One region of the Xenorhabdus griffiniae genome, then DNA from elsewhere that is predicted to be linked to it. Evidence: predicted binding sites of a transcription regulator. Region 1 holds the regulator's gene; the other holds the start of a gene.

Region 1 (21,724 bases):
TTTGGTCCCCTTGTAAATAGTGACGCACCAAGAATATCTTCCAACCCGTGGATTTTCTTCGTCAAGGCCGGCTGAGAAAGATAAAGCCTCTCAGAAGCCTTATGATAATTAAGCGTTTCAGCCAAAACGATAAAAGCTTCAAGATTGCGTATATCCATGTTCTTTAGCCCAATGATTGTTGAATAACTACAAAACATTACAGATTCATGGTGATAGCATTTTAACTTAGTGTTTTGCCAAAGGTTTTATCAGGTCAAATGGTCAAAATGTTAACTAATAAAATGTTAGTTAATAAGGGTACAATTCGCAAAATATTTATTATAATTATGTTTTAATTTCACCGTTAAATTATTTCATGGATAACTTATTTTATCCTGCCAATATGAATATATTCCATGTTATCCATATTATTTATCACTCTATTTCATTCTCTTAAACTACAGCATCATTAATATTTATGATCCGAGATAAAGCATACAAACAGATCCACAACTGAAAATTTTTCTTTTATTGATAATCGATTAAATCAAATACCAGCGATATTGAAAGTTAAAATATCATATTGTGAAACTATTGTGTGAATAATTCAATTGGAAAACGAAAGAAAAGCATATATATCTGACTTACTCGTATAATGTAACAAACAGCAGATAGTTCACAGCTATTACATTATTCATAACCCAGTCATACGTTATTTTTGTCGTCATTTCACCATTTACTCTTATTACGTGTTAAATAGCGTTTCAAAATGATATGAATATTCCTTACCCCGCGCTCCGCTCGGGGTAAGGAACTCCAACATCTGATACTCTCAGTATTATGAAAACCTATTTAATAAGGAGAGGTAATATTAAAAATAACAATAAGGCAATGACAGGTTTATAGTATGTTGCTAATAACAATATACCAATCTAACTTCAAGATGCGTATAATTTCTCCCCGCAAAGCGGGGGAGAAATCAGGTTTCATATCATGTTGTAAACTGCAACTTGAAGTTTAATGCATATATTCCAATCCAACTTCAAATTGCAGCTTAAAAATCAATGCGATTGTTTATATCTCCCCGCTTCGCGGGGGAGATATAAAACACATATTGAAAAGAAATTGGCATATATACTTATTCCTAACAAGTTTCTGATATTTTTTATATCAGAATATTCTGTATTGGTATGTCATTTTATGGATAAAGTATGTTGATTTTTACCGAAAACACCAGGAATACAAACAGAGCCGAATTACCGACCAATATAGTATACCAATCTAACTTCAAGATACGTGTGATATTTCATATCGTGTTGTAAATTGCAACTTGAAGTTTAATGCGTATAAAAGAGAAAGTCGAAAATCGTGTTTTTAATCTATTTTAGCAAAATCCGCCGTAAACCCTCGCCCAATGCGAGGGTGTCGTAAAAGCTCATGTTATCTATTAAGATCGGCGCTCTTCCTTTAGGCGCCGATCTTTTATGACCTTATTCACCCGAAAACTGGAATCGTCTGTTCACACCCAACGTCAATTTGTCAAAGCGCAGCATTTACCTGTATTGGATGGCTCTCTTTCCCTTGGGGATTATCTCAAGCAAATGGGAGAACACAGTGCACTTATTGTCGCGGAGATCCTGGATGAACAAGACTGGGGACCTTTCGAACGTCATTATGCTTCAACAGGCAGGGCTCCTTATTCTCCCCGCGCCATGATGGGGAGCCTGCTTTATGGGATCATGAAAGGACAGCGTTCGCTCAGAGCACTTGAACGCTTGGCGCGTTTAGATTTGGGCTGTATTTGGGTCAGTCAGGGAATTACCCCTGATCATGCCAGTCTTGGACGTTTCATTTATCAGCATCAAACTGTCCTGACGGGGATGTTTTTTAAAGAGCTGACCTTATCTGTTTTGCGCCGCAGTCAATCCGGTATTTCGTGTCTGGCGGGTGACGGGACAGTGATTGAGGCCATGTGTTCTCATTATCATCTTTTGACTCAGGCAGCCATTTCCCGCGAAAAAAAGACCCTCAGTGCAGCGCCTGCCACGGGGCAGACAGAGAAACGTCTTCAGCAATTGGAACAGGGCACAGAAGTATTACGACGCCGGCAAGAAAACCGGGCAAAAAAGGGGAAAGATGGTAGCCAGTTACGTATTAATCCCACAGAGCCAGACGCTGTCGTCCAGAAACTCAAGCGGGGAAAGGGATTTTCAACAGCCTATAAACCGTCTGTTTTAGTCAACACAGGACGTATTATCGTCGCCCAAACCGTAGATCCATCCAGTGAGACACGGGTAATGGCGGATTTATTGGTGCAGAATTTCAATTTATCGGGATATCATCCGGACAAATTGTTGTTGGATGCCGGTTATTTCCATGACGCGGTGATGGCTGAGGCACAAAAATATCAGATCCCGCTGTTTTGCTCTGAAAATTCAACCCGGCAGAGCCCCCGAACAATCTACCCCAAATCGTTATTTATCTATGAGGCTGAGAAAGACACTTATCTCTGCCCGGCCCATCATTCATTATCGTTGAAAAGCACCGTGGCCGCGTCAGAAAAAGCGCGAGGCTATCGGGTCTATGGCAGTGCCAATGGCACTCAATGCCGGCAAAAAACCCAATGTACACGGGCCAAAGGTGGAAGAAAAATAAAACGCTATCGGGAAGATGAAAAGCGGGATGAACTGCGTTTGCATATGGCTAACCCTGAGTCAAAACGGATATTGAGTCAACGAAAAAGCAGAGTAGAACCGGTATTTTCAGCTTTGCGGGGAATTCAGGGACTGGAGCGCTTTCGGCGTAGAGGATTATCAGCGGTAAAGCTGGAATTTACCCTGCATGCGATGGCCTATAACTTATCAAGAGCAGTGGCTCTGATATTATGGATGATTTTCAGCCTGTTATTGGTTCAAATAACAGGCACTGAAAAATGGGAGAGGATCTCAACTTAACGCGTTGCAAAAATGACCTCCCCCCTTTTACGACACCCTCAATGCGGGCGGGGATATAAGGCGAAAAGCCCGTAGGGCTTTAAAAATCAATCAGACGTGGTCTGGCTTTGAACATAGGCTCTGAGCATTTCAATCGTTGCTCCTCCGGAGCTACAGACAAAGTATGATCTTGACCATAAAAGCCCCGTTTTACTCTGCATCCGTAAATGCGTGTTTTGCTGGCGCAGCAGGCGCGACGACACGGATTTGAGATTGTTGACCATCACACTGACAGCAAGTTTTGGCGGATAGGCAACCCGCAGATGCACATGGTCTGGTTCTCCGTCCATCTCAATAATTTCACATTCGAGTTTTGCGGCAGCAGAAGCAAAAGCATGCCGCAACTGTTCTATCATTCGTCCATCAAACAGTTTACGGCGGTATTTTGTCGTAAAAATCAGATGCACAACAAGTTTGCTGACACTATGTCGTTTACGGAGGAACCCTGCCAGTAAATCATCGTGATTACTCAATTGATATACTCCATTAACCTGTTAAAATAAAAGTATTATATCAATGAGCGCTGACCATGTTAAGAGCCACAAAAGTACGCATTTATCCGACACCGGAACAGGCTGAGTTTCTCAATGCCCAGTTCGGCGCAGTTCGTTTTGCGTACAACAAAGCTCTGCACATCAAAAAACAGGCTTACCAGCGCCACGGTGTCAGTTTAAGCCCCCGTAAGGATCTGAAACCGCTGTTGGCAGTCGCGAAAAAATCCCGTAAATATGCCTGGCTCAAAGCGTATGATTCCATCGCATTGCAGCAGGCGGTCATTAATCTTGATGTGGCTTTTTCCCATTTTTTTAATCCGAAACTGAAAGCGCGTTTTCCGGTATTTAAAAGTAAGCATGGAAAACAATCAAGCTATCATTGCGTTGGGGTTAAAGTGCTTGATAGCGCGATCAAGATCCCGAAAGTTTCACCGATTGAAGCGCGTTTACATCGTGAAATGACGGGCTCATTGAAAAGTATCACGCTGAGCCGCAGCGCAACGGGGAAATATTATGCGTCAATACTCTGCGATGACGGGACAAAAGCGCCGGCGAAACCCACATTGATATCACATGTTACGGGTATTGATATGGGACTCTCGCACTACGCCATTAAATCGAATGGTGACAAAACCCCGAATCCCCGCCCTCTCATCAATGCCAGTCGCAACTTGCGACGTAAACAGAAAGCGTTGTCCCGTAAGAAAAAGGGGAGTGCGAACCGTCGCAAAGCCCGTATACAGCTTGCGGGTGTGCATGAACGGGTAGCCAATACCCGTGCTGATTTCCAGCATAAACTCTCCCGCACAATTGTTGACGAAAGCCAAGCGGTAATTGTGGAGACACTGAAAGCAGCAAATATGATGAAAAATCATCATCTGGCACGTGCTATCGGTGATGCCGGATGGTCTGGGTTCATCATAAAACTGGAATATAAGGCCGCAGAGAAAGGGGTGCATCTGGTGAAACTGGATCACTGGTTTGCCAGTTCAAAAACCTGTCACTGTTGTGGCCACAAAATGCCGGAAATGCCGTTAAATAAGCGAATCTGGCAATGTCCTGAATGCGGAGTTGAACATGACCGCGATATCAACGCGGCAATCAACATCGAACGCAAGGGCATACGGGAATTATGTGCGGCGGGACTCGTCGTGCAATCTGCCCATGGAGGCCAGCGTAAATCCGTCATACAGACGGTTGCGGCCTAGGAAGTGGGAAGCCTCGCCCGACAGGGCGGGGAGCAGTCACTGTATATTTCCTATTAAATGCTCAGTAAGATAAACTGACGCATATAAATCACTTCTTAGTTTCAATAAAATATGGCAGAAAAATGATGAAAATCGACTTGAGCAATATGATAACAGAGAGTCGTAATCCCGCCAGTACCCACATTGATCAACTTTCAACACTCGATATGCTGCACGTCATCAACGATGAAGATAAAAAAGTGGCTATTGCTGTCGAAAAAACACTGCCCCAAATTGCCTGTGTGGTTGATAAAGTTGCCAAAGCATTTCGACAGGGTGGGCGCTTAATCTATAGTGGCGCTGGCACATCTGGGCGCTTAGGTATCCTGGATGCCAGCGAATGCCCACCCACTTATGGTACAAAACCAGAACAGGTAATCGGCTTAATTGCCGGCGGGCACCAAGCCATTCTGCAATCTGTCGAAAATGCGGAAGATAATCGGCAATTAGGTACAGAAGATCTTAAGGCGTTACACTTTACTCAACGAGATGTTCTGGTAGGGATCGCTGCCAGTGGCCGGACACCCTATGTATTAGGTGCAATGGAATATGCCAAATCAGTTGGTGCTACTGTCGCTTGTATCAGCTGCAATCCAAATAGCCCAATGACGCAGTTGGCTGATCTTGCTATCACGCCCGTCGTCGGGCCAGAAGTGATAACAGGCTCATCCCGCATGAAGGCAGGCACGGCACAAAAATTGATACTGAATATGATCACGACAGGTGCCATGATCCGTATTGGCAAGGTATATGGTAATTTGATGGTTGACGTAGAAGCCACTAATGCCAAATTAATCGAACGCCAGAAAAATATTGTCATGGCCGCCACGGAGTGCAGCAGAGAAATGGCAGAACAGGCGTTAAACGCCTGTGGTGGGCATTGCAAAACCGCAATTGTCATGATCTTATCGGGTATTAACGCCGAAGAAGCCAACGCATTATTGGCAAAACATCATGGGCTTATCCGGCCAGCTATCTCAACAGACCGATAATCACTATCTCTTTAGCAAAATCCGCCGTAAACCCTCGCCCAATGCGAGGGTGTCGTAAAAGGGGGGAGCAGTCACCCAAACCAGATTAAAGGCACACAAGCGGCAGTCAGGACACCCATTACGATATTGAATGTAAACCACGCGCGACGGCTTTTCAGTAACTGACCAATCAGTGAACCAAGAACCAACCAGATTACACTGCCGAGGATATTGACGATTAACATCACTATACTGATGGCAAAAATGGAATAGTTATACAGCTCTCCAGCCAGACTGTAACTACTGATTGCGCCCAATCCCATCAACCAGGTTTTGGGATTTAAGAACTGCAATAGCCAGCCTTGATAAATTTTGATTGGCTCTCTTGCCGATGCTGTAGTATCCAGCCGTTTATAATGCGAAGTGGCTGTCTTCCAGGCCAGCCATAATAAATACAGACATCCGAGTATTTTCAGCCCCGTATGTAAAGCAGGATAAATCAGCAGTAGCGCAGCAACACCAAACGCAGACAGCAGCAAAATGGTTTGCATTCCCAGAATAATACCCAGACAAAGCGGGACAGAACGGCGAATACCAAAATGAGCTCCCGATGATGTCAGTAACAAATTGTTTGGGCCCGGTGTGACAGCGGAAATAAACATAAATATACTAAGCGAGAATATCAGGCTTAAAGTCATGGGTAGATTCCCCTCCCACCCTGGTGGTTAACATTTCTTTTCAAGAAAAATAACAGTATGTTATTTCACATACAAGATAACTAATCATGAAATCAATTCAAATTCATTATGAATCGTAGACTACAACTCCATTAGCAACGACGATGTTTACCCGATGATGAATGACAGTATTTTCAGGAGCAATCACAATGATTATCCCGTGGCAACAATTGGAAGCCGATACACTCCACAACTTAATTGAAAGTTTTGTCCTGCGGGAAGGTACTGATTACGGCGAACAGGAAAAAACGCTCGAGCAAAAAGTGCAAGACGTCAAACGTCAACTTGAACGAGGTGAAGTTCTGTTGGTATGGTCTGAACTACATGGAACCGTTAATATCTTGCCTAAAGAGATGTTCCGCCCGTAAAACTCAACTTGTTTGATTCATTCTAATTGACTGATTCGCCAATTTTATTAATTAAGGAGTCTGTTCATGTCTGCCAAACACCCCGTTATCGCAATCACTGGCTCCAGTGGAGCAGGAACAACCACAACCAGTGTCGCTTTTCGCAAGATTTTCCAGCAATTTGACGTAACAGCTGCACTGATAGAAGGGGATAGTTTCCATCGTTATACTCGTCCTGAAATGGATGCCGAGATACGGAAAGCAAGAGAACAAGGCAGACATATCAGCTACTTTGGGCCAGAAGCCAATGATTTCGGTATGCTGGAAAAAACATTCCTTGAGTATGGGGAAACAGGCCATGGCCGCTGCCGAAAATATCTTCATACCTATGATGAAGCCGTCCCCTATAACCAATCACCAGGTACTTTCACCCCGTGGGAAGCTCTGCCATCTAATACGGACGTCCTATTTTATGAAGGACTTCACGGGGGAGTTGTCACGCCACAACACAATGTCGCCAGTCATGTTGATCTGCTAATTGGCGTTGTACCGATCGTCAACTTAGAATGGATACAAAAACTCATCCGAGATACGGGCGAGCGAGGGCATTCCAGAGAAGCGGTTATGGATTCCGTTGTTCGTTCAATGGATGACTATATCCGCTACATCACTCCTCAGTTTTCACGTACCCATATCAATTTCCAACGTGTCCCTACCGTTGATACCTCCAATCCCTTCTCTGCCAAAGCGATCCCCTCTCTGGACGAAAGTTTTATCGTGATCCGTTTCCGTGGACTCACGCAAATTAATTTCCCTTATTTGCTCGCGATGCTTCAGGGTTCATTTATTTCCGGCATAAATACTATCGTTGTTCCTGGTGGAAAAATGGGGTTGGCAATGGAATTAATTATGGCACCGCTTGTTAAACAATTACTGGAAGGCAAAAAAATCTCGTAATTTAATCTCTATTTAATTTTTAATAAAACAGGTAACAAAAAATAATGTTACCTGTTTTATTTAAATAAGCAGGTTATTTTTTGTGACAAAATTTTTTCCTTGTATACCAATCTCACTCCAAGATGCATGTAATTTCTCCCCCGCGAAGCGGGGAGAAATCAGGTTTCATATCGTGTTGTAAATTGCAGCTTGAAGTTTAATGCGTATAAAACACATCTTGAAAGACGATAGGTATATAAATGTAAAATCAATAAAACCAACTCTTCTGCCTGATTTCTGGTAATCTGGCAGTCAGTCTAATATGCTGAAGCGATACAAGAGAAGACAGAAGCGCTTTCCTGTGTTACAAACAAGGTTACAAGCGTGGACTGGCAAGGTATATGGGTTAAGATCAATATGCCTAAATTTTGGCATCTTTATAATCCATATAAAATTCCCGCTTGTCAGTTTTTCAGCAGGCTAATATGTTAAGCTATTGACTTTATAAAGCCAGCCTGAAGAGGAACGACAGTTTCTCACATCATAAAGGCAGAAATAACAACAGAGGATAAAGCGAATGGTTCTCGGCAAGCCACAAACAGACCCTACTCTTGAATGGTTTTTGTCACACTGCCATATTCACAAATATCCATCCAAGAGCACGCTTATTCATCAAGGTGAGAAAGCAGAAACGCTTTACTACATTGTTAAAGGTTCAGTTGCTGTTCTAATAAAAGATGAAGAAGGTAAGGAAATGATTCTCTCTTATTTAAATCAGGGGGATTTCATTGGTGAACTTGGATTATTTGAAGAGGGGCAAGAACGTACTGCATGGGTACGAGCCAAAAGTGCCTGTGAAGTGGCTGAAATTTCCTATAAGAAATTTCGCCAGTTAATTCAGGTCAATCCTGATATTCTGATGCGTTTATCTGCTCAGATGGCAAGTCGCCTACAAACCACTTCTGAAAAAGTAGGTAACTTAGCCTTTCTGGACGTTACAGGCCGTATCGCCCAGACATTGCTCAATTTGGCCAAACAGCCTGATGCAATGACTCACCCTGATGGTATGCAAATCAAAATCACACGTCAGGAAATTGGGCAGATTGTGGGTTGCTCCCGTGAAACGGTTGGCCGTATTTTGAAAATGCTGGAAGATCAAAGCCTGATCTCTGCACATGGCAAAACCATCGTCGTTTATGGGACGCGTTAATTCCCAATAAACCGAAACTCAGCCAGTGCAATCTATTACTTCGCACTGGCTTTTTTACTGTTATTTGTTTAACCAACGGGATATCGCCATTTCCAGCCGCACCATACCCTCTGTGATTTCGTCCTCAGGAATAATCAGTGATGGTGTAAAGCGCAAGATGCTGTCTCCTGCACTTAATAACATCAATCCCAGTTCTGCCGCCTGCTGCAATATTTCTTTGGCCTTGCCCTGATATTCAGCTTTCAATACAGCCCCAATAAGCAAGCCTTTTCCGCGAAATTCACGAAAGATACCATATTTTTGGTTCATCTTTTCCAAAGCATGAATGAGCATATCGTGCCGTTTTTCCACGCCCATCAGCACTTCTGGCGTATTGATAATATCCAGTACGACACAACCGATACGACAAGCCAATGGGTTTCCACCATAAGTCGTTCCATGGGCGCCCGTTTCCATTGCCGCCGCGATTTTATCTGTCGTTAACATTGCACTGATGGGAAAACCGCCCCCCAGTGCTTTTGCCGTCGTCAAGATATCCGGCTGTACGCCATAATGCTGGTAAGCATATAACTGCCCCGTGCGCCCTATTCCACTCTGGACTTCATCAAAGACCAACAAAGCCTGATGCTTATCACACAATTCCCGCACCCCATGCAGAAACGCCATTGTCGCAGGAGTCACTCCTCCTTCACCTTGGATTGGCTCCAAAACAACAGCACAAGTGTGATCATCGATTTCCGCTCTAACGGCATCCAGATCGTTAAAAGGCACATGAACAATATCGGCGGGTTTAGGCCCAAACTCTTCGGCATACTTCGGTTGCCCTCCCACCGAAACCGTGAAAAAGGTACGACCATGAAATGCCTGATGGAATGCAATGATTTTGGTTTTATTCGGATGATAACGGGTAATCGCATAACGACGTGCCAATTTAAATGCCGCTTCATTGGCTTCCGCCCCCGAATTAGCGAAAAAGACCTTTTGGGCAAAAGTCGCATCAATCAACTTTTGCGCTAAGGTTAAGGCAGGCTCATTGGTAAAAACGTTGCTGATATGCCACAATTTTTCACTCTGCTGTTTCAGGGCGTTCACCAAAGCCGGATGACAGTGCCCCAAAGCCAGAACAGCAATACCTCCGGCAAAATCTATGTATTCTTTACCCTGTTGATCCCATACTCGACTTCCTTGCCCTCTGACAGGAATAAAATTCGCCGGTGCATAAATAGGCAACATCACTTGATCATAGGTGTTTCTATTTGCTGCTTTATTTTCTACCATTTCCCTCACCTTATTTTTATACTTGCCATTTCGAAGTGAAATAATAGTCATAAAATATGAATAAAAAATCAATTAAGGGCAAATAAAAAAACAACAGAATGAGGGAGTATAGAGGTATCTGACTAATATCTGAGGAAATTATTCAACAATTCATGTCCCTGCTCACTAAGAATGCTTTCTGGATGAAACTGCACCCCTTCCAGTGGCAAAGTACGGTGACGTATTCCCATGATTTCATCTACGTCGCCATTACGCTGACTCCAGGCCGTCACTTCAAATGAAGCAGGAAGCGTTTCTGCGGCAATGACCAGAGAGTGATAACGCGTGACCGTCAATGGACGATCTAATCCTTTGAATACCCCTTGCTGGCTATGGTGAATCAGACTGGTTTTTCCATGCATTACTTCACGCGCTTTAACAACCTTGGCACCAAAAGCCTGACCTATTGCCTGATGCCCCAGACACACACCGAGGATGGGTAATTTCCCTGCAAAATGTGAAATCGCTTCCAACGAGATCCCTGCTTCATTTGGCGTGCAAGGCCCCGGAGAAATGACTAAATGAGTAGGCGCCAAATCTTCGATATCTTTAAGCTGAATCTCATCATTACGCTTAACTAAAACCTCTGCCCCTAACTCACAAAAATATTGGTATAAATTGAATGTAAAAGAATCGTAGTTATCTATTATTAGTAACATAGGAGTATATCCTACTGATTATTATAGTCTTATAAGTTGCCCTACCCCATTGGGGTATTATGCATTCTGTATAATAGTAAAATCAGGTAAAGCAGTATTAACAGCAATGGGGGGCTAATCATACCACAGAAGCACTTTTAAAATAGTGGTACGGCGAGCGCATTACTATAATGCAACATGATGTAACAATGCAGAAATGGTAGAAAGAAGGGGAATGTAAACGGTACTCAAACAACCAGTTATGATTATCCGAATACCGTATTATACCAATCACCTTTCAAGATACTCATTGTTTCTCCCCGCTTCGCGGGGAGAAACAATGAGTTATGTTGTCTTATAATGAGCAACTTGAAAGATAACGCGTAATATGTCGGTCCGGGCTGTTAAGGTTCAACCTTGGCAGACAAGATCACAATAGGTTTTACCGGTACATTTTGGTAAGGGCCAACATTTTCTGTTTTGACTTGAGAAATTTTATCCACCACATCCATGCCCTTGACGACTTTACCAAAGACTGCATAACCGAAGTCACGCTGCCCATGGTCAAGGAAAGCATTATCGGTCACGTTAATAAAAAATTGGCTGGTTGCGCTGTCCTTATCGGCGGTACGCGCCATAGCAATAGTTCCCCGCAAATTCCGCAAGCCGTTATCTGCTTCATTTTTGATTGGCTCTTTGGTCGCTTTTTGCTTCATATCCTTTGTAAAGCCACCGCCCTGGATCATAAAGCCTGGGATAACACGATGAAAAATAGTGTTGTTATAAAATCCCTCATTGACATACTCAACGAAATTCTTGGTAGTCATTGGTGCCTTATTGCTATCTAACTCAAGTTCGATTTCTCCAGCCGATGTTACCAGCTTCACGTGAGTTTCAGCGGCTAATGCTGGGACAGCTATCGCGCTGATAGCACATGCAGTCATAAGCGACACAAAAATACGTTTAAACATTGATGATTCCTTTATTTTTGAGGTCAACAATAAAACTCATAACAACAAAACCCATTAAGTGTAATTCCCTATGGAGTGAAGTTCCAAAGATTTACCTACATTTACGAGTCATATGACTTTTATATTCGCATATTTAAACAGGCGCTATTTTGAGAATAACCCCCATATTAATACGCTTTCCATGTCAAAGCGCATAAGCATCTATACCAATCTAACTTCAAGATGCGGGTGATTTTTCCCCGCATCGCGGAAAGAAATCAGGTTTCATATCATGTTGTAAATTGCAACTTGAAGTTTAATGCGTATATTCATCCAGCATTGAATACAGGAAATTAAACTTTCCATCCAAATTCAGCTGGACAACAATTGCAGAACGATTGGTATTGTCACCAGTGCGATAAATAGAGAAATAATAATAGAAAGGGAAATGGTTTCCTGTTTGAAACCATACTTATTAGCAAAAACATACACGCCTGCACCGATAGGCTGAGCAGCCATAATAATTGCGGCAATCAACCAAATATTGTCAGCTTGCTGCATACCAAACAGATAATAAGCGCAGATAAACGTAACCAACGGTTGTATCCCTAATTTGAGTAACAACATCGGTACAATCAATTTTAATGCTTCCGCATTAATATGCTCTTTAACCTTAAGCCGCGATAATCCCAGTCCTAAAGCAAATAATGCCGTTGGGCCTGCGGCATTACCAAGAAATGCCGCCAATGATTGCAAAAATTTTGGTACGGGAATCTCGAAATAGACGAAGATTAAACCTGCGATGACTGAAATAGTCAGGGGGTTACTCAATGTCACCTTTAATGACCTAACCAGACTCCGGCTGATGGATATGTTGCTACCCGATTGACAAGTAGAAAGAACATCGTAGGTAATAATGACAGCTATAATGGCTGGGATATTATGCAGGATCGTAGCTATAGCGGCAGGAAGCGCAGCAGATTCACCATAGACAGAGATTAGGATTGGAACTCCCATATATCCGGTAGTGCCATAACATGCTCCCATGCCTAAAAGAGAAGATTGAGGCAAACCAATTCCCATAATTTTGGCTACTAACACACCTAAAACATACACGACCCCAATGCCGGCCAAACTAGCAGCAATAAATCCCCATTGTTGAAGTTCACTCACATCTGCACGTGCAATAGCCAGAAACAATAAGGCAGGGAGTGCAATATAAAGCACATAATCGTTGATTAATTTATCGGAATGTCCGCTATCAGGACGCAAACGACCAAAACAATATCCGATAAAAATAACCAGAAATATGGGGGCAACTATCATAAACATTTAGATTAATTCCACATGAGTGTTGATAAAACATCCCGAAAATTTCCCTGGTGTATTAGACTTGCTGTCATTATTCAGAATAAATATTGGCTATTTTTTGATGATATTGCTGTAATCATTTAATTCTGTTAAATAAATAATTCCTTTCTTATCATTAAATTTATTAATGATGACAACAAAGGCGATACTATGAAACTGGATATTCGTACCGATCGTTTTGATGGGCGTGGTATAACGCTTGAGCAACTACGCGCGTTTGTATTCGTAGCGACACATGGTGGATTTGCTAAAGCTGGGGAAGAGTTGGGCCGTACACAACCAACGCTTAGCCTAAGTATTAAACGACTTGAAGAAGATATCGGATGTCGTTTAATTGATCGACGCCAAGGCACTATTATTGGATTAACCAATGAAGGTAAACAGCTATTACCCGCTGCCAAAGATATTCTTTTCCGCATGACCCAAGCGCTACAATCGGTAAGAAAATTCCAGTTGAGAGGCAAAATTGCACTTGGTGTCCCTGATGATTTCAGCATTAGAAACCTGCATAAAGCGATCTCCTGCTGTCTGGAGGAACATCCTGAATTAAAAATAGAAATTACCGCCGCTTCATCACCGGTACTTTCTGCCTTATTAGAAAAACAGCAATTAGACATGGCCATCACTAAAGAAATAGCGGGACAACCCATCAATGCCAATCATAAAAGCATCTTGAGAATTGAACCACTACATTGGGTTGCTGTAGAAAACAAGCACTTCAATAACCTACAAGAAATTCCACTGGTTATTTTTCCTGATGGCTGCGTCATTCGCCAATGTGCCATAAACGCACTGGAACATGTGGGTAAACCTTATTTTCTCGCGTATGTCAGTGCTTCATTTGAAAATGTGAAAAGTGCCATAGCACACGGTTTGGGCATTGGGTTATTGCCACGCCACTCATTAACCGATGCTCTATGTGTATTATCTTCCGAACATGGTGTCCCTAATGTTCCTGCCATTCAGCTGGTTTTACATGTGACGGCCCAAGGTGAGTTATACACATTATTTGCCGACTACCTGCGCCATTCGTTGTCGGAAGAAATGTCGGTATAAATGTCGGTATAAATGTCGGTAAAATGTCGGCATAAAGTTACGCCTGTCCACAAGCGGTTGCTCTCGGTATAATCACCGGGCTATTTTTGTGTATTCCTCAGGGAGATAACCATTTTGACCATCAAAAACTACAACTATCATATGACCCACTTTATTACGAGTGCACCTGACATTCGCCACCTGCCTCAAGATGTGGGCATTGAGGTCGCGTTTGCCGGTAGGTCAAATGCGGGTAAATCCAGCGCCCTGAATGCGCTGACCCGCCAAAAAAGCCTTGCACGAACCAGTAAAACCCCTGGCCGTACCCAATTAATTAACCTGTTCGAAGTTGAAGAAGGGATCCGTCTGGTCGACTTGCCGGGCTATGGTTACGCTGAAGTCCCGGAAGAGATGAAACGTAAATGGCAGAAGGCGTTGGGAGAGTATCTCCAGAAGCGCGAATGCCTGTTAGGGCTGGTGGTTTTGATGGATATCCGCCATCCGCTGAAAGATCTGGATAGGCAAATGATTGAATGGGCGGTCGTGACGCAAGTCCCCGTCATGGTATTGCTAACTAAAGCCGACAAACTGGCTTCCGGTGCCCGTAAAAGCCAATTGGCAAAAGTTCGTCAGGAATTGACCTCTTTGGGTGGTGATATTCAGATTGAATACTTCTCCGCCTTGAAAAAAATCGGCATCGATAAACTAGAGCAAAAACTCAACCTTTGGTTCAATCAACCTGCCCTTGAAGCGGAATAACTCCGAACCCTGCCCTGCCATAAATCGGGTATAAAAAAACGCCCCAGTCAAAAGAGATGACTGGGGCAGCTAATATTCAGCTAAATCCGATTACGTGAAGTAAAAGGTCTGAAAGATAGAACATCTTACCTCTGTACCCTACGCCGATAACTTTAACCTATTCTTTTAATCAAAAAAAGACTTTTTTGTAATTAATTTTCACCAATTACCTCGATTCAGCTGTTAACATTTAAGCAAATCAGGTTATTATGACACCATTAATGTAGTTTAATTACATAATTGTGAGATCTAGATCTAATCTAAAACCTAACTGAAATTCTTGCCACACGCCCCTTCACGGCGTAATTGAAATCATTTTAGTTCATTAAATGAGCTGCATTTTCATAAAAATCATTCAATAAAAAAGAACCGCATTTTTGCGGCTCTTTTTCAGCTTCTAAAATAAACGGTACATCAATGTGCCTGATCCCAATTATCACCAATCCCAACATCCACTTTTAACGGCACAGCAAGCTGCATACTTTGTTCCATCAGCTCCCTGATTTTCTGTCCTGCGGTTTCCAGCTCTGATTCATGGACTTCAAATACCAATTCATCGTGAACCTGCATGATCATGCGCACATTTGGCTGTTCACTGACAATCCAGTTATCTACCGCAATCATAGCCAATTTGATGATATCCGCTGCCGTTCCCTGCATCGGTGCATTGATAGCTTCACGCTCTGACGCCTTGCGGCGCATGGCATTACGCGATTTGATATCCGGCAGGTATAACCGACGGCCTTCCAGCGTTTCGACAAATCCATGATCAGCCGCCTGCGCCCGTGTACGTTCCATATAAGCCAACACCCCTGGATAACGTTCAAAATAGAGATCCATATAGCGCTGTGCTTCACCACGCGGAATGCCTAACTGGCGGGACAGACCAAACGAACTCATGCCGTAAATCAGGCCAAAGTTAATCGCTTTAGCACTGCGACGCTGCTCGCTAGTCACTTGCTCCAATGGAACACCAAACACTTCCGCAGCCGTCGCACGGTGGATGTCCTTACCTTGGGCAAATGCTTCCAACAGGCCTTTGTCCTGTGACAAATGCGCCATAATGCGCAATTCAATCTGTGAATAGTCCGCCGCCATAATGCGATAACCTTCTGGTGCAACAAATGCCTGACGGATGCGACGCCCTTCACCATTGCGAACAGGGATGTTTTGCAAATTTGGATCACGGGAAGAGAGACGTCCCGTCGCCGTTACCGCCTGATGATAAGAGGTATGAACGCGATTCGTCAGTGGGTGCACCATCTGAGGCAATTTATCAGTATAAGTGGTTTTCAATTTTGCCAGGCCACGATGTTCCAAAATCACCCTTGCCAATTCATGGTGTTCTGCCAACTCTTCCAACACTTCTTCATTCGTTGATGGCGCACCAGTTGGCGTTTTTTTCAAGACAGGCAAGTTCATTTTTTCAAATAAGATGACTTGTAGCTGCTTTGGTGACGACAGATTGAATTCTTCCCCTGCTAATTCATAAGCGGATTTTTCCAACTCATCCAAACGCGCCGTGATTTCCCTTGAATGTTCTGCCAATGTTTGGGCGTTGATCAACACCCCTGTTCTTTCCATACGGGATAGCACCGGCACCAGCGGCATTTCGATCTTCTGGAAAACTTTTTGCAGAGTTGGAACATTTTCTAACTGGGGATACATGACCTGATGTAGCCTAAGAGTCACATCCGCATCTTCCGCTGCATATTTTGCGGCCTCCTCCAATGGGATTTGATTGAAGGTGAGTTGCTTTTTACCCTTGCCGGCAATTTCTTCAAATGTGGTGGTCTTATAACCCAGATGACGATCAGCAAGGCTATCCATATCATGCCGCCCTGCTACGCTGTTCAAAACATACGATTCCAGCATGGTATCGAAAACAATGCCATTTAAAGCAATGTCATAACGTGCCAAAACCCCACGATCAAATTTCAGGTTTTGACCAATTTTAGGCAGATTAACATCCTCCAGCAGCGGTTTTAAGGTGGCGAGCACTTCATGCAGCTCCAATTGCTGTGGCGCATCCAGATAATCGTGTCCCAATGGCAGATAAGCGGCTTCAACTTCTGATTCCCCCACGGCAATGGCAAAGGACATCCCCACCAGGTTAGCTGTTAAGGTATCAAGACTGTCGGTTTCAGTATCAAAAGAGAACGCCGGAGCCTGTTTCAGCTTTTCAATCCACTGATCAAGGGATTGGCGTTCAAGGATAGTTTGATAGTTTTCCGGTGAAATTTTAGCGCCAGCTGGTGCAACAGCCACTGGTTCTGACTTAGCGTTGGCTGAGGCAGGTTTTTTTCCATTGCCTTCCAGCCAACTGCCATTCTGCACGTCACTGATCCACCGTTTGAATTCATAATGACTAAACAGTGCCAGTAACGCCTCCGTATCCGGTGGCATAACAGAAAGCTCTAAACAGGTCTTATCCAGCTCAACGTCAGTTTTGATTGTCGCCAATTGGTAGGAAAGATAAGCCACTTCTTTATATTGTTCCATTTTACCACCCAGAGTTTTGGCTCCACGGAAACCAAGTGTGGCAATCTCATCAAGCCGGGCATAGATCTCATCCAATCCGCCAATACCCTGCAATAGTCCCAGAGCGGTTTTTTCACCCACTCCCGGCACCCCCGGAATATTATCGGAAGAATCCCCCATTAAGGCGAGAAAATCGATCATCAGTTCAGGGGGAATGCCATATTTTTCCTTAACCTCTTCTGGCCCCAAAATTGTATTGGTCATCGTGTTAATCAGTGTGATATTTGGCGTCACCAATTGAGCCATATCCTTATCACCAGTACTAATGAGCACCGAACGGCTCTCTTTTGCAGCCTGCAACGCTAATGTACCGATGACATCATCAGCTTCAACGCCTGTCACAACCAGAATTGGCAGTCCCATAGCCTTGACCATTTTGTGCAGCGGTTCAATCTGCAAGCGCAAATCATCTGGCATAGGCGGCCGATGGGATTTGTATTCAGCAAATAGCTCATCACGGAACGTTTTGCCTTTGGCATCAAACACAACCGCCACATGACTGGGTTTGTACTGCATGATCAAACTTCGCAGCATATTCAGAACGCCATACATGGCGCCAGTCGGCTCTCCCGAACTGTTTGTCAGTGGAGGAAACGCATGGTATGCACGATAAAGGTATGAAGAACCATCAACCAAAATCAGGGGATTGTCTGCTATCTGTGCCATAAAATTTTCTTTGTCGTTCTGTGGGATGGATTGATGAATAAAGAATAGAATGCCATATTGTGCCGTTATAGACGAATTTTGCGGGAATTTTCTCGTACTAACTTGCATTTTATGACAAATATTCTGATAAGTACTCTGTGGATAACTTTGTGCACAAAAAAATGACATATAAAACAGATTGATGTTTATTATCACAAAGAGTGGAAAACAGAAGATGAAAAATCAATGAATTACACGGAACATTAAATAAATATTACAACCGCTTTAAAATCACTGACTTGTGGATATTACCGGAATTTATGTTATGAAAGGTGTTTTTTGGCAAGTATTGTGCCAACTTTCTCATAGCCGACACAATACCTATATCATTTTATATTAATACTAGCGTTTTTGTTTCGTTACGCCACCCTCTGGCAACTTATTTTTTGTTCACCAGATAGTTCACAACATCAGAGAATTTCTGTGAGTAATCCAAAGCTGAACGAGTATCAATTCCACCATTGTTAATCAAGTACTTGCCATTAACAAAGATCGCCGGAACACCGCGCAAATTGAAATCCTGGGCCGCCTGACGCTCTTTAGCGGCCACCGACTGCACAATAAAGCTGTTCAGGGCTGCATCGTATTCTTCACCAGACACTCCCGCTTTGATGAAAGCATTGCGGATATCTTCCTTGCTAATGATGGTTTGGCTTTTCTGAATGCCATCAAACAAAATAGGGGTGACTTTATCTTCAATCTTCATCACAATGGCGACAGCCCAGGCATCAGTCAATGCTTTTCCCAAAGGCCCAAGAAAATCCACATGGTAACGTTCATGGGTCACACCTGCTGGCAAATTTTTCTCAACAGTAGTAGGAACATGATAAATATGTTCAAACTGATAGCAGTGAGGACAATAAAAAGAGAAAAACTCCACCACCTGGGGCTGATTCGCAACCGGATTTTTTAACTCGGTATACTGTTTGCCTTCGGAAAAACCAGAAGCAGATGCATTAAATGCCATAAACGCTCCCACCAGTGCTAGCCAAAATTTCTTCATAATGGTCTCCAAAAAAATTAATACATCGGGTTGAGCTGTAAAGGTGGCTCTTGTAACAGCCGGATTTGTTCAGAAAAAAGACTCACTTGCTTATGCCAAAAATCACTATCAGCCATCCACGGAAACGCTTTTGGAAAAGCCGGATCTTGCCAGCGACGAGCAACCCAAGCTAAATAATAGACTATTCGCATCGCACGCAGAGGCTCTATTAATGCCAAGGTCTTGGGATCAAATGCCATAAATTGACCATATGACTCAAGCAAGATATCCAACTGGATCAACCGTTCTTGCCGTGATCCACTCAGCAACATCCACAAATCCTGAATAGCAGGGCCATTGCGAGCATCATCAAGATCCACAAACCACGCTTCATCACGCCACAAGATATTACCAGCATGGCAATCCCCATGCAGCCGCAATACTTGCCAGTTATCATGCCATTGGCTTGCGACTGCCTGATTCAATTCATTTAATGCAACCAAAAAATCCTGTTTATGACTCGTGGGAATGAGTTCACATTCAGCCAAACATTGATACGGCTGATATAAATATTCATTCAAGTTAAGTGTAGGACGAGCAGAAAATGTTTTTTTTGCCCCAATTTGATGCATTCTTCCCAGTAATCGCCCAACATCTTCTAGTTGGTCAAAACTATCTGACTCATACTGACGCCCTCCCACACTGGGAAAAATGGCAAAAAAGAAACCACCATAATTCAGCACCGTCTGCCCATCAAATATCAACGGTGCGGCCACGGGCAAATCGGCCTGCTGCAATTCATGTGCAAGATCATGTTCCTCCTGAATTTGCTGCTGACTCCAGCGCAGGGGACGATAAAATTTCACAACATAGCGTTTACGGTTTTCATCCATGAACTGATACACCCGATTTTCATAGCTATTCAGTTCGGTTAGACCTGAATCAAGGTACAGGCCAGATTGCCCCAATGCATCCATGATTAAATCTGGTGTAATATTTTGAAAATTAAAAGCCTTCGATTCCATCACAACACAGTTCTCTCTTCATCAATCTTTAATAATGCCCCGGGCACGCAACAACGCCGTTTTAAAATCTTCTTCATAATCTTTTTTCACGCCAGGGATTTCTGCATGGCTATCCATGCCGCGCATTTTCAGGTGATAAATCAAAATATCATCCGTTAATTCAGACAACTGTCCTGTGAATCCCGCTTCATCAGCCAGTTTTTGCAAAAGCGCCAGCAGATTTAAATCCGGCTCATTCTTCCATACTGGATGTAAAAGTTCGATGACTTCATTGAGGCGGTAATGCTTCATTTTTAGTTCCTTATAAATCACGATACAAATTAGCAGGGTTAATGACTTTGAGAAAGCATTGGTCTGTCAATCAGCGTAAAGTTATACTGCCACCTCAAGCAGCATGGTTAGATATTGATTCACAATTGAAAGACAAAGGGTATACCAAACATTAAATATTTCATTGCCCAATATCAGGTGGTTTAACATGACGCATCTAAAAATCAGTGGCGCAATTCTGGCTGGGGGATTATCCACCCGCATGGGGGGAAACGACAAAGGATTGCTGCAATTTAACAATGCACCACTATACCAGCACATTGCCACAAGATTGCAGCCACAGGTTCATGAATTGTTGATTAATGCCAATCGCAATCTGGAGATTTATCATCAAAGTGGCTATCCCATCATACCGGATATCATTGCCGATTTTTCCGGGCCATTGGCAGGTATGTTGGCGGTTTTAAAAAACGCTATCCACGAGTGGGTGGTATTTGTCCCTTGCGATGTCCCCAATTTTCCTGAAAACCTGGTCGAAAAACTGTGGCACTACAAACAAGACGCTTGGGCTGCTTATGCACATGATTGCGAACGCGCACACCCGACCTTGGTATTAATGCACCGCAATCTCATCCCTCGTCTGGAAAGCTATCTCGCTTTGGGGGACAGAAAGCTGATGTTCTTTATGCAAATGATTAAGGCAAAGGCGGTCTATTTTCCCAATCCCAATGCATTCACCAACTTAAATACCCCTGAAGAATGCCATCACTGGGAATACCATCATTGGGAACACCTTCAGGAGACGGCATGAACCACAACATCAACGACATAAAACTGCCGATTTTGGGTATCACGGCTTATAGTGGAACCGGAAAAACGACGCTATTGAAGCAAGTCATTCCACTGTTACGCCAGCAACATATCCGCGTTGGGCTGATTAAGCATACTCACCACAATATGGATGTCGATAAGCCAGGCAAGGATAGTTACGAGCTACGCAAAGCGGGGGCTGCACAAACGTTGGTTGCCAGCCAGCAACTCTGGGCTTTGATGACTGAAACGCCAGAATTGCCGGAACTGGATCTTGACTATCTTGCCAGCCGATTTGATGCAAATTTGTCGGATCTGATTTTGGTTGAAGGATTCAAACATGAACCCATCCCCAAAATCGCTCTTTA
Region 2 (10,290 bases), 1.2 Mb from region 1:
AGACAGCAGCCATGCAATGGCCTGAGCAACTTCTTCCGGTTGTCCACCCCGTTTCATAGGCAAAGAATCTTTGATCCTTTCAACGCGTTCAGGCTCTCCAGCATCGGCATGCATTTCGGTATAGATGAATCCAGGGCGCACAGCATTTACCCTGATCCCCTGCGCAGCTACCTCTTGCGCCAACCCAATTGTCAGTGTATCAATGGCCCCTTTTGATGCCGCATAATCAACGTATTCATGGGGAGAACCTAATCGAGCGGCAGCGGATGAAACATTGACGATGACACCACCTTGTCCACCGTGACGCAAAGCCATTCTTTTAACCGCTTCACGCGCACAGAGAAAGGCGCCAGTGACATTAGTGGCAAAAATTTCATTTAGCCTCTCTGCCGTCAACTGTTCAATGGTGGCTTGAGGCTTTAAGATCCCAGCATTATTCACTAGCCCAGAAATATACCCCAACTCTTTTTCCGCTCTTTGGAACAGTGCTATCACTTGCTTTTCATCCGCAATATCCACCTGAACCGCAATTGCTGACTGCCCAAGAGCACGGATCATATCCACCACTTCATAAGCACTGTCTCTGCGGTTACGATAGCCAATGCAGATATGGTGCCCCTGTTTCGCCAAGCAAATTGCTGTGGCCTTACCGATGCCACGGGAACCACCAGTAATGATCGTTACTTTTTTCACAATGCCATCCCATATTCGATTTGCGTTATTTTTTAACTCGTTATGTAAAATTTGCAATCATAACATTCAAAACTATACTCCAACCTGCAAGAGTCAATTTCGAGTTTCAGTACTCTAATCAGAGGAACTATATGATGAAAAGCTTGAAGTTATCAGTTGCAGCATTACTGGTGTTGTTTTCAAGTGCCACACTTGCAGCGCCAGCGGTATCAACCTCAGCCGAAGCCGCCTCAAAAACAGCAACGGCAGTAGAACAAAATGTTAAATCAGCCAAAAACAAAGCTAATTCATTAGAGAAGAAAGTAACCAAAAAAGTAAAAAATCAAAAAGTATCAAAGAAGAAAAATAGAAATAGCTCAGCCAAAAAAGGCGCTAATACAGCTCTTTGTAAAGATGGTAGCTATAGCAAGAGTAAATCCCGTAGAGGAGCCTGCTCTCGCCACGGTGGTGTCGCTAAATGGCTGTAAAGTTTGATTGATTTTTCATCATGCACAATTAGGGAGCCAAGGCTCCCTAATTTTTTGAATATTTTCCATTAAATTATTCAATTATCATGCGAAAAATAAGAGAAAATTGATTCCCCAATCAGAAATAATTTCACTATTATGGTGTTAATGGTCATATTTTCTTGAACAAGAAAACATTGCCTTTTATATTTTATAAACTTCAACTTCTCATACTAAAATTCAGATAAAAAACTCAAAATCAGCCAGAAAAATAGATAAAAAAAACATAAACAATAAAATAATTTACAGTAACTCCAACAAAGCAAAAATTCACATACTAACGAGAGTCAAATGAAAATTGAAAATATTTAATTAATAACGTATAGTTAAATAAAGACAATTCATCAAATCAAGTTACATAAACAGGCAATATAACATCATAAAATATGACATAGATAACCCTGTTTACCCGATAAAATCATAATAATCATTACATTAATTTACCATACAAAGTAAAAAGTATAGATATTTGTCAGTAGGGTGCTAATATTCATTACAGAAATGAAACTTATGAATGACGAATAACAGTAGCCATATATTGTTTGCTCTGCTAATATTCGTTTAATTTTTATCCAGAGTAATAAAAAGAGGAGAAGCAATGCCCTCTCTAATGATGAGGACAAATGCGGTCTTCGCTTTCTTTATCTCATTAATCTTTATCGGTCTGAGCCATGCCTCGACCAGTACCTCAAAAGTGCAAGAGTATTCTCACAATGGCATACAGATAAGTTTGCCTGATTTGCGACAATACCCTTCAGGTACACCTCGGAAGAAAGCGTTTTTAAATATTATTGTCCCTGTAATTGTTCAACATAATCAAAAGATTATGCAAGACCGCAAATGGCTCCTGTCACACCAAAAGAATCATCATTGGTCTGTACAGGATAGTTACCGATTGAAAAAGATCTGCATGGATTACAAAATGACCTGCAATTCGCCAAGACAGGTTAATTGGAACAAGTTATTAAGTCGGGTTGATATTATTCCCACCCATTTTGTTGCCACTCAAGCAGCGGCTGAATCGGGTTGGGGAACGTCAGAACTTGCCAAAAAAAATAATAATCTGTTTGGAATGCGCTGTAGCGCTTGCAACAATACGAAAGGAAAAGTCAAAGGTTATTCAGTTTACCCTACTGTTAATGCTTCCGTCGTTGCTTATATGAAAAACCTGAATACACACCGTGCTTATGAGTCACTGCGTTCTTCACGTGCAACGCAGAGAACAACTCAGGAGCCGCTGAATATCAGTAAGCTGATTGATAATCTTAATGGTTATTCTGAGCTGGGATCTGCCTATAATCGCTATTTACATCGGGTATTTAATCGCAACAAGGATCTGATCTCACAAGCGCAAGAATTGGCTATCCAATAACACTTCCCTCAACAATCCACATTGTATTAATTACAATGTGGACTCTTTTTTAGAATCTGTCTTTGTATTATCTACTGTAAATATCGACAAATTCCATACTATAATGCACTTCAGAATTACATTCTTTCTCCCAACGATAAATGCTTAACCAGAGCCTAATATGAATTTCTTCTCTTTTGAGTTCCTTGGATCGTTTGTTATTCTGCTGGTTGTCTATTGGCTTTTACAAAAAACGCCCAGACTACAGAATGGCGTGTTAATTTTAGCGAGTTATTTATTTGTATTCTCTTTTGCCGCGAAGTTCGCCTACATTTTATTCGCCTATACCCTGTTTATTTACTTTTTGGCAAATGTTCTTAGTCGTTATTTATCTAATAAGATGATATTTACACTACTGACATTCGGGATCTTTGGCTGTTTCACTGTTTTCAAATATTACTCTTTCTTTCAAGAGTCGATTCAACACGTATTGGCTAATGCTGGGATCAACGTGGAACTCCCCGTCCTTGAATTGCTGATACCACTGGGATTGTCATTTTATGCGTTCCATTCGGTCAGCTATGTTGTATCGGTATGCAAGAAAGAGCTGCCTGCCGCACCACTGTATGATGTCATATTGTATCTTTGCTTTTTTCCCAGCATTGTCGCCGGACCGATTAATCGAGCCAAAGATTTTCTGCCACAGATTCAGGCAACGTCGAGAATGGTACTGGAACCATTGAAGGCGCTATTGTTGATTGCTATCGCCATCGTAAAACTCTTTTTACTCAGCGCTACGCTCTCTGAGTATCTCGTGAATCCCGTTTTTGAAGATCCGATTAGCCATCATGCAGGGCAAGTCCTTGTGGCAATTTATGCTTATGCCTGGAATATCTACTTTAACTTTTCCGGCTATACCGACCTTGTCACAGGTATCGCTCTGCTATTAGGTTACCGAGTGCCACGCAATTTTGATGCCCCTTATTTGGCTGAAAACTTACAGGTATTTTGGCGTCGCTGGCATATCAGCCTGTCAACATTCATCCGTGATTATGTCTACATTCCATTAGGTGGTAACAAAAAAGGCGTATTCCGCAAGAACCTGAATATGTTCACCGCTATGGTAATTTCTGGCCTATGGCATGGTGCAGGTCTTAGTTTTATTATCTGGGGCGCTATTCATGGATTAGGGTTAATTCTGCAAAATATTAAAAATGCCCTGCTCCCTGTGGCAAAGAAACAGAGGGAACCACAAGCCAGAAGTCCACTTGCATTATTTTTATCTCGTGTTGTGACGTTCCATTTTGTTTGCTTTGCATGGATCTTTTTCCGTAGCCCAACGTTTAATGATGCGCTGGCGGTATTAAATCAACTGTTCTCTGGCGACACATTTTCATCCCTGTTATCCAGCAGTTCGCTATTAATGGTTTTCTGGGGTTCCTTTATTATCTACCCTTGGTTGGTGAATTTCAGACACAAAATTGAAAAAAACTATAACCTGATTTCCTGGGTTTATTACCCAATTCCCTTAGCCCTGATCCTCACTTTGGTATTTATTTTGTCACCTTCAGGAATGCCAGGATTTATCTATGCCAACTTCTGAATTTACCTCTAACCTTAAAAAAGTCGGACAAGTGATTTGTGCCGTGGCATTAACCAGCTTAATGTTAATTTGGCTTAATCAAGGTTCGTTAGATAATTTCTGGCAACAGAAATATCACCGCAACAGTCCCTGGACATCTCTCAAGGGGGAACCATGGTGGGATCTGGGGAATAATGTGCAGCAAGGCTCCATTGCTGCCAGTAAAACTTTTATGGCATATGCGCAGGGTAAATATCAGGTCACTCCGTCATCAGCCATGAATATTGATAACCGGCAAACAGTATTTCCTCCTGATTTTCAGGTTGGCTTGCGTTTTCTTGAAGGTTACGTGTATCCCATCGAAAACCTCTCTTTCACCTTTCCTGAACTACTGAACAAAAATATTAAACTCGTTCAGTCTTCTTTACCGCCAAATAGTTCAGTAGAAAATCCGCTTGTTGAAATTGTCCAGAAAACCCATGCGAATTTGGGCGTAAAAGATAAGGTGTTATTTGCCGGTGATTCAATGATGCAGGGCGTAGCCCCACATTTAAAACGTCGACTGTTTCAGCAATATGGCATATCCAGTATTAACTTGAGTAAACAAAGTACAGGGTTGTCTTATCCTGGCTTCTTTGATTGGCCAAAAACGATTAACGATGCATTGAGGACTCACCCTGACATTAAGTTGGTAATGATATTTTTAGGTCCAAATGATCCATGGGATATTCCTTCAGGACACGGAGGCCCTTATTTGAAATTCGCCAGTGAAAACTGGGAGGATCTTTATCGCCAACGAATTGAATCCATCTTAAATGACGCTCGCCAACATCAGGCTGATGTTATTTGGGTTGGACCACCGAATATGCGCCAGAAAAAACTTTCCAACAGGATGTCTTACCTTAATAAATTGTACCAAACTGAGGTAGAAAAAAAGGGAGAAATCTATGTTGCGGTTAATGATATGTTCAAATATCAGTCAGATAATTATTCAGACTATATTGGCGATGGCAGCAGCACCATCAAACTCCGCAGCGGAGACGGTATCCATTTCAGTTTGAAAGGGCAACAAACTATTGCGGATTATCTATTTTCATTGATCACATTTACTCAGGAGCCAGTTAAAGAAAATGCAACCATTTAACATGTTCCGCAGATTTTATCGGATAGTGGGTGCAAGTCTGGCTATCGCGCTCTCAATAAGCTTGTTATCGTGCAAGGGGGAAAAATCGCAGCCTGCATCGGAGCTCCAAGCAACACATATATATCGTCAACAACAATTGACGAATTTTGGTGATCCCAATTTCACGCTATTAACAGATAAATTACGTCACAGCGATACTCGCCAACTCCATTTTGTACAATTGGGTGATTCACACACGGCTGCCGATTTCTTTACCGGTAAGTTACGCAGTTTATTACAGAATCATTATGGTGACGCAGGGCCAGGTTTTATTCCTCCAATGAGCATTCCTGGTCAGCGTAACGCCTTAATACAATTCTCTGAGGATAAAACCGGTTGGTGGCTTTCCAGCAGCCGCAAGGAAAATCGGGCTGATTATCCATTGGGTGGGTTTATCGCCATTCCCGAAAGTACCAGGAGTGCGATACAAATCAAGTCTTCCTCTGCTCGTGGCGAATACTGGTTGAGTGCACTCTATCAATCCCATACAGCGACTCAAATCAAAATGCCATTTACCACCATAGAGTTACCCGCAACACAAAGTGAATGGCATTTCTCACCAGAACAGAGCGTCAATTTCCCCATCAATCTCTATCCACAGGATACACAATTGAAAATCGGCGGCTGGCTGATAAAGCGTCAAACCCCTGGCATTATGTTATCTGCATTGGGGATTAATGGCGCCACTATTAATATGCTGGATAAATGGCAACCGCAATGGATTAATACGCTGGCACAGATAAAACCGGATATGGTTTTTCTCGCCTATGGGACCAATGAAGCCTTTAACGATTCATTGGATTTGGTTGCTTATCAGAAGGATTTGACAGCTAAAATACAAGAGATCCGCAGAGCCATACCGCAAGCCGTTATCCTGCTGATTGGGCCGAATGATTCGCTAAAAAATAAAACTGCGGCAAGCTGTGAAGAGCAGCAACCTGCCTTACTTGATCATGTGATTCAGATCCAACAAACCGTTGCCAAACAACAGCACACCCTGTTTTGGGATTGGCGGGAATATATGGGGGGGCCATGTTCGATCAGAGGATGGGAACAACAAAACCTCGCTCGTCCTGATTACATTCACCTTTCCGCAGACGGTTATGAACGCAGTGCCGAAGCGCTTTATACGCAGTTTATGGCATTGATTGAATAGTGCCCTATGTAAGTCGTAACAGTTTTTAAATAAAGCGGTTATACCAATCTCCCTGCATAGCAGGAGATATAAAACGCATCTTGAAAAGCGATTGGTATATTAGTGATTGCGGTTGGTAAGCGAGCAGGAAATAAGATTTATTTAGCAGCTAATGAACGTGGATAACACGGGGAATCGTGTAAAACAGCACCTTATGATGGATAAGGTGCCATGAAAAATCGCTTAAAAAGGCTTTAACATACCACCATTGCGATTAATACTGATATGCAACAGCTTAATTCGTACCGGAAAGTGCTGGCAATACATGTTCAGGATCACGTTCAATAGCGCGCAAAAGTGCTTTTGCAGGACCTGTAGGCTGGCGGCGTCCTTGTTCCCAATTTCTCAATGTATCAACATTCACTGAAATCAGTTTTGCAAATCCAGTTTGGGACAATCCCGTCGATTGTCGAATCTTCTTGACTTGCACAGCTACCACATGTGTTTCACGCGAAGGTTCACGAGTACCATCAATAATTTCATTCATTTGCGTCATACTTTCAGTTAGACGCTCAAACAATTTTGCATCCATTTACCACCTCTCATTGAGATCGCGTAATATCTTTTTCTCTTGTTCTGTTAGATTAACTTTAATCCCTTTTCTATAGAAACAACAAAACCTATGTCGAGAAGTTAGGAGAATTAATAAAAAAGCACCTTAATTTATATCATAAGGTGCCATGAAAAATCGCTTAAAAAGGCTTCATCACAACATAGCGAAATAGATCATACCAACCATCGCACCGGTTGTGCCGAGAATGGTTTCCATTACCGTCCAAGTTTTTAGGGTTTGTGCTTCTGTCGCACCAGTAAATTTACCGAACAGCCAGAAACCAGAATCGTTCACATGGCTAAGAACCAAAGAGCCACCGGCAATACATACTGACAACGCGGCCATTTGCGCACCGGAATAACCTAACTCGCCAATCACTGGCAGAACCAATCCTACCGTGGTCAAACATGCGACAGTTGCCGAACCTTGAATCACACGCACGGCTCCCGACAAAATAAAACACGCCAGCGCGATTGGAAGGCCGGCACCGACCAACGCATTACCCAATGCTGGCCCAACACCTGAATCCACCAGCACTTGTTTGAATACACCACCTGCACCTGTCACCAGCAGAATAATTCCTGCAGGTTGAATCGCTGCAGAGCAGACCTCCATGACTTTCTCTTTGCTCATACCACGACGGATCGCCAACCCGTAAATTGCCACCAGACAAGCAAGCAAAATTGCAATGAAAGGATGACCAAGAAATTCCAGCCAATGATATAGCGTTGATTGCTGATCAACAAAACGTGCACCAATGGTTTTCAAGCCCACCAATATCAATGGGAATAATACCAATGCCAAGCTGAAGGCAAAGGAAGGCATCTGACTTTTGCCAATACTTGGTGTCCCCAGATCTTTGGGTAAATCCAGTGTCACATATTTGCTGATAAAATTACCGTATATCGGGCCAGCCAATAACATGCCGGGAATGGCGGCACTCAGGCCAATCAATATCATCCAGCCAAAATCGGCTCCCATCTGGGAAGCCAGCATCATTGGCACTGGCCCCGGAACCAAAAATGCGGCCGCCGCCGCAACACCTGCGAACAATGGAATCGCCAGTTTCACGACATTGCCATTGGTACGACGCGCAACGGCAAATACCACGCCAATCAATAACACAACCGCCACATCAAAAAACAGTGGTAATGCACAGACAAGCCCGGCAACACCTAATGCATAGTTAGCCCGCTTTTCACCAAAGCTACCCAATAGTTTCACGGCAATCTGGTCAAGGACTCCCGTTTCATGCAAGATCTTGCCAAACATTGCGCCAAGAGCCACAACAATGGCAAGAAAACCCAAAGTGCCCGCCATGCCGTCCTGCATTGTCTGGGTGATTTTCTCCAGTGGCATACCAGAAAAAATTCCTGCCCCCACGGAAACTATCATCAAGGCAATAAATGCCTGTAACCTGGCTTTCATCACCAAAAACAATAATAAGAGAACAGAACCGACAGCTGTCAGAACCAGAGTTACGGTGCTCATGAACATCCCTCACTAATACGGTTAATGGATTGAATATGGTCAATAGCTTTAATCGCATTTTTGATGACTTCATCAAGATCAGGTTTGATATCAATGTGATGGACATCTTTTTCATCACTGGTCGGCTCTTCCAGTGTCTCAAATTGTGAGATGAGCATTTGTGGTTTAAAGAAATGCCCTTTGCGTGCTTTCAGGCGGCCTTCGATTAAATCAAAATCCCCTTTCATATAGAGAAACGACAGGTTTTGATTGCCATCACGCAACATATCCCGATAATTTTTTTTCAAGGCAGAACACACGAGCAGGGAGATAGAATTGGTGCGCTGCATGGCAAAAATGGCGTCATTGAGTGCCTTCAACCATGGCCTGCGATCATCATCATTCAAGGCGTGGCCCAGTGCCATTTTTGTAATATTGGCACGGGGATGAAGGAAGTCTCCATCCAGAAACGCAGCCCCTAGTTTACGGGCAACACCACTGGCAACCGCTGATTTACCGCTGCCGGATACCCCCATCAATACAAAAACATGGTTTGGTTGTTGGGTATCACCCATATCAAACTCCTTTACACAGATCTGACGGCTTATATATCCATTTGATTGACACTAAAAAATTAGCAGGGAATATTATTCATGGAATGTTATCGGTAACATTAGCAGCAGAGCTGGATGGTGGGCAATCAATCAGGGCCATCAAAAAAGGAAAATGTGAGGCTTATCGCAATTGAAAATGGGAAAGCATCATTTTGAGCTACAAAAATTAAACACTTTCACCCAATGAAAGGGTAAACCCAACATCGATCAGAGTTTGTTCCAGCTTTTCCCCTCTCAAACGAGCAAGCAAAGATTCCGCAGCCTTGCGTCCCATTAAGTCACGAGGCGTCAGCACACTGGCAAGCTTGGGAGTCATTACCTGGCCGACATCATGACCATGAAAGCCAGCTATCGCAATCTCTTCCGGTACTTTAATCCCCTGTCGCTGGCACTCGAAAATTGCCCCGATGGCGATATCATCATTCGTACAAAACAAACCATCAATTTCGGGATATTTCTGACAAGATTCCTGCAAAAGCTGCGCGCCTAACGAATAGGAAGAGCTGACTGGTGTCATCATTTTTCTCGGTTGAAGCCCAGCATTAAACATCGCCATTTCAAACCCTTGCAAACGGATCATCGTTCGCTCATCCTGTCGTGCACCGAGATAAATAATGTTTTTGCAACCGCGTTCGATCATTGCCATCGTCATCTGACGAGCTGCTGCAAAATTATCGATTCCTACTGCAATATCAAGGCAAGGCGATACACTGTCCATCAATTCGACTACGGGTATACCTACTGTTTGCAACACCTTTAACGTTTTGGGGGTATGCGTACGTTCAGCCAGAATCAGGCCATCAATATTGTAAGCAAGCAAGGAGAGCAAACGTTCTTCTTCTTTCTGGGCAGAATAACCATAGTGGGCGAGCATGGTTTGATATCCATTGCGATCAGTCACATGCTCAATGCCACGAATAACTTCAGCGAAAACCTGATTGGTCAAGGAAGGGAGTAAAACACCTATTGCACGGCTGGTGGAATTAGAAAGAATATCGGGTACACGGTTGGGGATATAGCCGAGTTGCTCCACCGCTTCCGCTATTCGTTTTCCCAACGCTTCAGAAACCTGATCGGGATTGCGTAAAAAACGGCTGACCGTCATTTTTGTGACCCCAACGAGGTCGGCAACATCTTGTAAAG

Evidence for each region. Region 1 encodes CRP, which controls carbon source genes, mostly activating them, when cyclic AMP is high. Its sites were predicted from a motif close to ATGTGANNNNNNTCACAT; they were not measured.
Region 2: the regulator CRP is predicted to act here: its motif matches at 9,260-9,277, upstream of gntK (gluconokinase).

Annotation. Positions count from the first base shown of each region.
Region 1 is NZ_CP147737.1:332,463-354,186, reverse strand. It holds gene WDV75_RS01615 (LysR family transcriptional regulator) at 1-158, opposite strand, end outside; gene WDV75_RS01610 (transposase) at 1,464-2,933, shown strand; gene tnpA (IS200/IS605 family transposase) at 3,020-3,445, opposite strand; gene WDV75_RS01600 (RNA-guided endonuclease InsQ/TnpB family protein) at 3,502-4,674, shown strand; gene murQ (N-acetylmuramic acid 6-phosphate etherase) at 4,800-5,705, shown strand; gene WDV75_RS01590 (LysE family translocator) at 5,777-6,382, opposite strand; gene WDV75_RS01585 (YheU family protein) at 6,571-6,789, shown strand; gene WDV75_RS01580 (phosphoribulokinase) at 6,856-7,725, shown strand; gene crp (cAMP-activated global transcriptional regulator CRP) at 8,282-8,914, shown strand; gene WDV75_RS01570 (aspartate aminotransferase family protein) at 8,975-10,192, opposite strand; gene WDV75_RS01565 (aminodeoxychorismate synthase component II) at 10,315-10,890, opposite strand; gene ppiA (peptidylprolyl isomerase A) at 11,274-11,840, opposite strand; gene WDV75_RS01555 (AEC family transporter) at 12,192-13,151, opposite strand; gene WDV75_RS01550 (LysR family transcriptional regulator) at 13,341-14,246, shown strand; gene yihA (ribosome biogenesis GTP-binding protein YihA/YsxC) at 14,361-14,984, shown strand; gene polA (DNA polymerase I) at 15,438-18,230, opposite strand; gene dsbA (thiol:disulfide interchange protein DsbA) at 18,649-19,272, opposite strand; gene WDV75_RS01530 (serine/threonine protein kinase) at 19,290-20,276, opposite strand; gene WDV75_RS01525 (YihD family protein) at 20,298-20,567, opposite strand; gene mobA (molybdenum cofactor guanylyltransferase MobA) at 20,755-21,357, shown strand; gene mobB (molybdopterin-guanine dinucleotide biosynthesis protein MobB) at 21,354-21,724, shown strand, end outside.
Region 2 is NZ_CP147737.1:3,906,632-3,916,921, forward strand. It holds gene WDV75_RS17485 (SDR family oxidoreductase) at 1-693, opposite strand, end outside; gene WDV75_RS17490 (DUF3761 domain-containing protein) at 825-1,160, shown strand; gene WDV75_RS17495 (protein bax) at 1,798-2,571, shown strand; gene WDV75_RS17500 (MBOAT family O-acyltransferase) at 2,732-4,153, shown strand; gene WDV75_RS17505 (DUF459 domain-containing protein) at 4,140-5,276, shown strand; gene WDV75_RS17510 (SGNH/GDSL hydrolase family protein) at 5,278-6,471, shown strand; gene nadS (NadS family protein) at 6,746-7,042, opposite strand; gene gntU (gluconate transporter) at 7,217-8,554, opposite strand; gene gntK (gluconokinase) at 8,551-9,108, opposite strand; gene gntR (gluconate operon transcriptional repressor GntR) at 9,314-10,290, opposite strand, start outside.